Regions from separate parts of the Bacillus aquiflavi genome, predicted to be linked through region 2. Evidence: predicted binding sites of a transcription regulator. Region 2 holds the regulator's gene; the other holds the start of a gene.
The links. The regulator LexA, encoded in region 2, represses DNA repair genes until DNA is damaged. The targets are predictions, from matches to a motif close to CGAACATATGTTCG.
Positions count from the first base shown of each region.

Region 1: a site for LexA is predicted at 1,069-1,082, ahead of K6959_RS04415 (ImmA/IrrE family metallo-endopeptidase). Genes of this name have one in related genera too.

Region 1 covers NZ_CP082780.1:868,317-871,533, reverse strand. The annotation lists gene K6959_RS04430 (antA/AntB antirepressor family protein) at 1-200, opposite strand, end outside; gene K6959_RS04425 (helix-turn-helix transcriptional regulator) at 238-435, opposite strand; gene K6959_RS04420 (helix-turn-helix domain-containing protein) at 599-946, shown strand; gene K6959_RS04415 (ImmA/IrrE family metallo-endopeptidase) at 1,103-1,630, shown strand; partial or broken gene K6959_RS04410 (IS4 family transposase) at 2,022-3,136, opposite strand.
Region 2 covers NZ_CP082780.1:1,317,998-1,321,214, reverse strand. The annotation lists gene K6959_RS06555 (YneB family resolvase-like protein) at 1-632, opposite strand, end outside; gene yneA (cell division suppressor protein YneA) at 646-969, opposite strand; gene lexA (transcriptional repressor LexA) at 1,122-1,745, shown strand; gene K6959_RS06540 (SOS response-associated peptidase) at 1,989-2,660, opposite strand; partial or broken gene K6959_RS06535 (IS256 family transposase) at 2,840-3,217, shown strand, end outside.

The sequences.
Region 1 (3,217 bases), 450 kb from region 2:
ATTTCATTTGTTTTACTCAAAAACGAGTAAAAGTCTCTCCCTTCAATAAATCCAATACTTATGATATTCCGGTGAAACCAATCGTTATAATGTGTTGAAGTAAAAAGCATCTCGTGTAATTCCTGTGCATTCACGACTCGTTCGCCTGTTTCAGTTTCATAAATTGCCAGAAAATCATTGACAATCATTTTTAAATTCATTAGCCACCCCCCTAACATCATCTTGTTTACTTGGAGTTTACCCATTATTTAAAAAAATATGATCGGGATTTGTTTTAAACACTTTTGCAATTTTTTCTGCTAAATCGTAATTTAACCGGCGCCTGCCATTTTCGAGCATCCAATAGTATTGCTTTGAAATACCTACACAATTAGCTACTTGTTGGCAAGTGAGTCCCTCGTTCGTACGAAATTTTTTTAATTTTTGTAAAATCAACTTATTACCTCCCTTCTAGTTAACTTGTTGTTAATTCTATTATAATTAACTATTTGTTAACTTTCAACTTTTTTTAATAAAAAAGTTTCCATTTTGTTAACAAACCTTTAAGTTATCTACTTGTTAACTTATAATTGTTGTATATAGAAACGAGGTGGGTTAAATGTTAGGTGAGCGCTTAAAAGAACTAAGATTGGAAAGAAAATTAACCCAAGAACAATTAGGCAAAGGGATCAACGTAACAAAAGTATCAATTTCCGGATATGAAAATGGAAACCGGACACCTGATACAGAAACCCTTCAAAAAATAGCGGATTATTTTAATGTTAGTACAGATTATTTACTTGGTAGATCTGACAATCGCAGCCGAGTGAACAGCGACGAAGAATTTAAAAACATCATTAATGACCCCGAACTTGAACGTTGGTTTAAAGAATTGCCTAAATCAGATGAAGATGATTTACGGAAATTGAAAAAAATGTGGGAAATTATTAAAAATGAAGAGAACTAATCTAATCGAAAGCAGGATAAATGACGGACAAATATTAACTATTCATAGGAATAAATAATCATTTTAGTCACTTATTTGAAACCCTATCTTTTAATTGATAGGGATTTATTTTACAATATAATAGAACATACGTTCTTTATTATGTGAGGTGACTATATGAAATATGTTTTTACCCCTCTTGAAGACTTTGTAAGAGATTTATATTTTTCAATGTCTATCAGTTCACCAGAGCAAATAAGTATGACAGAAATAGCCGAAAACCTGAACATCAAAATACATTATTATGATGAGGAAAGTGAAGCCAATAATATTGGCGGTATATACAGAATATTTTTAAACGAACAACTAACAAAACAACAGCAATGGCAGGATTTTGCTCATGAACTATGCCACATCTTATTTCATACAGGTTATCAACTGCGGATGCCGCATTACTTTAGAACGTATCAAGAATGGAAAGCAAGCAACTTCGCCTACCAATTCTGTGTCCCTACATTTATGCTAGAAAAGATAAAGCTTCCTAAAAGAAAAAATGAAGGAATTGAAGTCATTGCCCAAACTTTTAACGTTGAATTTGATTTCGCAAAAACGAGATTAGAACGTTGGATTCGTCAACAGGAGGCATTTATTTTTCATCAAAAAATAGCTGAACAAAAAGAAGCATATATGTGTAGACATCAGTAAAATATGCTATTTTAACTTTACTAAAGGAATGCTCGTAAGCGTAAAGAATTCTTTTATAGAAAAATAATCTTTAATGAGGAAAGCCATTTAACAAATGAAATCGATTGAAGGAAGCAAAATATATTTAAGACCTTATGAAACGGAAAGGATAAAGAATTATTATATAAAGCTGTATTTGATAAGGAAACTAATTCGTTTACTGGAAATACTAGACCATTTACAAAAAAAGAAATCAATAAAAAAGATCACTAGCGTTGCATAAAAGTCGTTTGAACATTCTGTAATTATATTCTTCTGGAAAAGGACCAAAAAGGTAAAGCCTTGAATAAAGGTGGTACTGTCCACTTGGTAAAAATATACAATCGGACAAAGGGACAACGACAGTTAATAGCTAGGTGCTTGTTTTTTTTTCGAAACGACGGAGCCAAATGTATGCAGGCTTCCATATGGCTGCCTTTAACCAATGACTGATTCGAAGCAATGTTTTCTTGCTTTTCGTCTCCAGCTGGATGAGTACATGCAAACAGTAGGTAATGAGTGCCAGGTAAATTTGATTTTGTATCGCTGTTTCGCTCATACCATAAAAATGTTTGATCGCTACACTTGTTTCAGCCATTTGAAGAATAGCTCTATGGCCCAACGTGATCGATAGATTTCGCTAATTTCTTCCACATCCAGATCAAATCGGTTTGTGATTAAACGAAGGATGTTCCCTTTGGTATCCTCCACTTCAAGGAGGCGAAAAAGGTTCTCTGCCCGGCTTTGAGTCGTTCCGATGTAAACCATTTTGTCCGATAAAACAGTACAGTCATCAGGCAGAGAAAAGGATTCTACCTCACGAATAACAGCATTCTTCTTTAGTCTTGAAACAAAAAAATATCCGTCGTCAGTCATGCGGTCAAAACGTTCATAGTCGACGTATCCACGGTCAAACACATACATGGCTTCTTTGTCATCGACGAGAACTTCCAATTGATTTCTATCATGTTCTTTCGCTACTGTGATGGTTGCCTTTTCGGGGTAAACTGTGTCCTGATCCATGAAAACGAGCCGTAAATGAAGCTTCACGCCTGCTTTTGTTTTACGGAATTTTGCCCACTTGTAATTCGTTAAATTGAGTGGGAGTGTACTCGAATCAATGATTTTGAGTGGCATATTCCTTTTACTTTGATGGTGATGTCCTTGAATCTTAGTAACAAGATCCAAAAACAAAGTAGAAAGGATTTCTGGTTTTAGGTCATTCGTTTTTCGAGATAACTGCGACGCACTAATCGATTCAAATCCAAGTGTTTTCTGGAGATCCTCATCAAGTAAAGCATCACTGATAGCATGTAGACTTTCCAATTCGTGCAACTGGGCAAACAGTAAAAGCTTGATATACGCTTCTGTCGTTAATTTCTTTGTATAGTAATCCTGTTTAAGATGTTCAACTTGTTTTGAAAGCCTTTGAATATTTATGGGTGAAACCCATTTACCAAATGATGAAAGTAGTGTATTCTTGTCCATAACGGTAATCCTTTACTATTGGATTTGGACAGGAACCACCTGACCTCTCCATTGTAAAGGATTTTTTGTTGCCTAAACCGA
Region 2 (3,217 bases):
TTCATCTGCTCTTGGTAACGCCTATGAACAGTCGCTTTTGACACTTCATAGCCAAATCCCCTTAATGTGGCTGCAATTTCGGCAAAAGTTAATTTATTTTTACGCAATCGAATGATTTCTTCAATAGGCACATCAATTTTTGTTCTGCCAGTGCTTTCATTTATATTTTTCAAGTTTCTTTCTGGGCGATAGCCTTTTTCAATTGCACGCATCATGCCTCTTTTAATTTTAATATTATGAAGTTTTCGTTGATATTCCTCAACTATGCTAACAATGTTTAACACCATTGAGTCCGATTCAGATAATTGCAATTCGCCGTTATGTGCAATTGTATAGAGCTTTACATTCTCCTTTAAAATACAGTGAAGCAATGCAATCTTTGCATTTCCTCTGCCAAGTCTCGTTTCATCTTGTATAAGCACAGCACTAATTGCAGAATCCTTTAACATTGCTAGCAATTTCAATATACCTTCGCGCTCTAATTCATATCCGCTCGCCTTTTCCTTAATGATAGCTGCTACTTCAAGGCTATATACATTTGCAAGATGAAGCAATTCTTCTTCCTGACGCTTTAAAGATGTTTCTTGCGTTTCCTTTGTTGTACTGACACGACAATAAATAATCGCTTTCATTGTTATCCCTCATTCAATATTTTTCCGAACTAACTAAAGTTGTTTGTTCCTGCTCATTCTTTAGAACGGGAATCGTTAATGTTGTACCCGCAACGAGATAGCTTCCGTTAATTCCATTTGTTTTTTCTATCCAAGCGATAAATTCACTCGTTGTAAGATGATGTTTATCACTATATTCTTCAGCAAGCTTCCATAAAGAATCCCCTTCTTTAATAGTTATACATATGTAATTATCATCACTTCTACGGTCTGCTTGATCAACTAAAATGGTTGCGAATATGAAAATTAATGAAAAAAAGAGAATAATATATGAATAGTTTTTCCACAAAGAGTTCAATGTGAAACACCCCTTATTCGAATGTGTGTTCTGTTTTGTTAATTATAATACGAACAAGTGTTTGTGTCAATATTTTTTTCGAACTTATGTTTGTATCGATTGGAAATACATGCTATAATAAAAAACAATAATACATATTGAGGTGCGTTTTAATGGAAAAGATATCAAAAAGACAGCAAGATATCCTTGAATTCATTAAAGAAGAAGTGAAAAGAAAAGGTTATCCTCCTTCTGTAAGGGAGATTGGCGAAGCTGTTGGACTAGCTTCAAGCTCTACCGTTCACGGACATTTGTCAAGATTAGAAAGTAAAGGATTAATTCGCCGCGATCCGACAAAGCCGCGGGCAATTGAAATTCTAGAAGTAGATGAAACTGCTCATATTCCTAGAAGGAATGCCGTCAATGTACCTGTTGTTGGAAAGGTAACAGCTGGTCAGCCAATTACTGCAATCGAGAATATTGAAGAGTACTTTCCTTTACCTGAAAGCCTTGCGCCAACTGATGCAAAAGTATTTATGCTAGAAATCGTCGGAAATAGTATGATAGAAGCAGGTATTTTAAACGGAGATTATGTTATTGTTAGACAGCAGCAAGCAGCAAATAACGGGGATATTGTCGTTGCGATGACAGACGAGAATGAGGCAACAGTAAAACGTTTCTTTAAAGAAAAGGATTATATTCGTTTGCAGCCGGAAAATTCAACAATGGAACCGATTATTTTGCGAAATGTTACTATTTTAGGAAAAGTAACAGGCGTTTACCGCCATATTCATTAATTAAGATGAAGAACTAATTGAAAATTTGCCAACAGTCAGTATTTGAAGCAAATGCTCGAAACATTGGTTAAAAACGCTTGTTACTCGAGACGCACAGCACCGAGGCGGAAGTGAAAAAGACTAACCTGCAAGGTCAAGTTATGCACTTGACCTTTTTTTTATATGAAACTATAAATATAACAATCTCTAAATGTAGTCTACTGTCCTTCAAATACTGCACATCTAACAAACGTCGTTTAAATGTTAAACTTGTTTAATTAAATGTGGTGCATTATTTTTCGGAGAATTTACCTCGGGAGATACTTCATAGTAATCCATTAAATGACTATCAAATGGTTTTAACAGCTCTTTCAAATCATTTATGTTATTTATGGACGGATCTAACCAACGTTTTTCATCTTCTCGCTTTAGGATGACGGGCATACGTTCATGAATTGATGACATGAATTCATTTGCTTCCGTTGTAATAATTGTACAAGAATAAATAACATCATTATTTTGGGTTCGCCAACCTTCCCACAACCCAGCCATAGCAAAAAGCTCATCTGTTTTTAATTTTATCCGCACAGGGATTTTTTGCTCTCGCGTCTTCCTCCACTCGTAAAAAGAGTCGGCGATAATTAAACAACGCTTCTTTTTAAAAGCATTGCTAAAACTTGGTTTTTCAGCTAATGTCTCGGCTCTGGCATTAATCATGTTGTAACCAATTTTTTCATCCTTCGCCCAAGGCGGAATCAGCCCCCACCTTAAATACCCAAGCCGATTTTTATCTCCGTCATTAATGACAGACACAACATGGTGAGAAGGGGCTATATTATAACTCACTTTATACTCATTTTCATTAAAAGCCACTTTAACATTAAAACGCTTAATAATCTCATCATAGTTAGTAAACAGCGTAAACCTTCCACACATGATTTTATCCTCCGTCCGTTTACTTATAAAAAATACACAACATTATTATAATCAATTTTAATAGAGAATCCGGAGAGTGTAAAATATTTTGTGTAAATGAAAAATTCCATGTAAAAAGGAAGACCTTTTCTTGGTAGAATTAAGTCACCACAACCAATCCTAGAAAAGAGGTCTTCCCTATGAATCAGTTTACAACAGAAATTGTCGATGCACTAGTGAAAAAGCAAGATATTACTGAGGTTTTCCGTTCGCACTTGGAAATGGCAATCAATTCGCTGCTGGCGACAGAACTAACAGAATTTCTAGACTATGAAAAGTATGATCGGATTGGCTTTAATTCAGGCAACTCACGTAATGGGTCTTATTCGCGTACGCTTCACACGGAGTATGGCGACTTGGCAATACAAATCCCACGTGATCGTAATGGCGAGTTCAAACAACAGACGATCGCTCCTTATAAGCGCTCAAACGATACGCTGGAAGAGACGGTGATTCACCTATTCAAGAAAGGTATCACAATGTCTGAAATCGCCCAGTTAATCGAGAAAATGTATGGG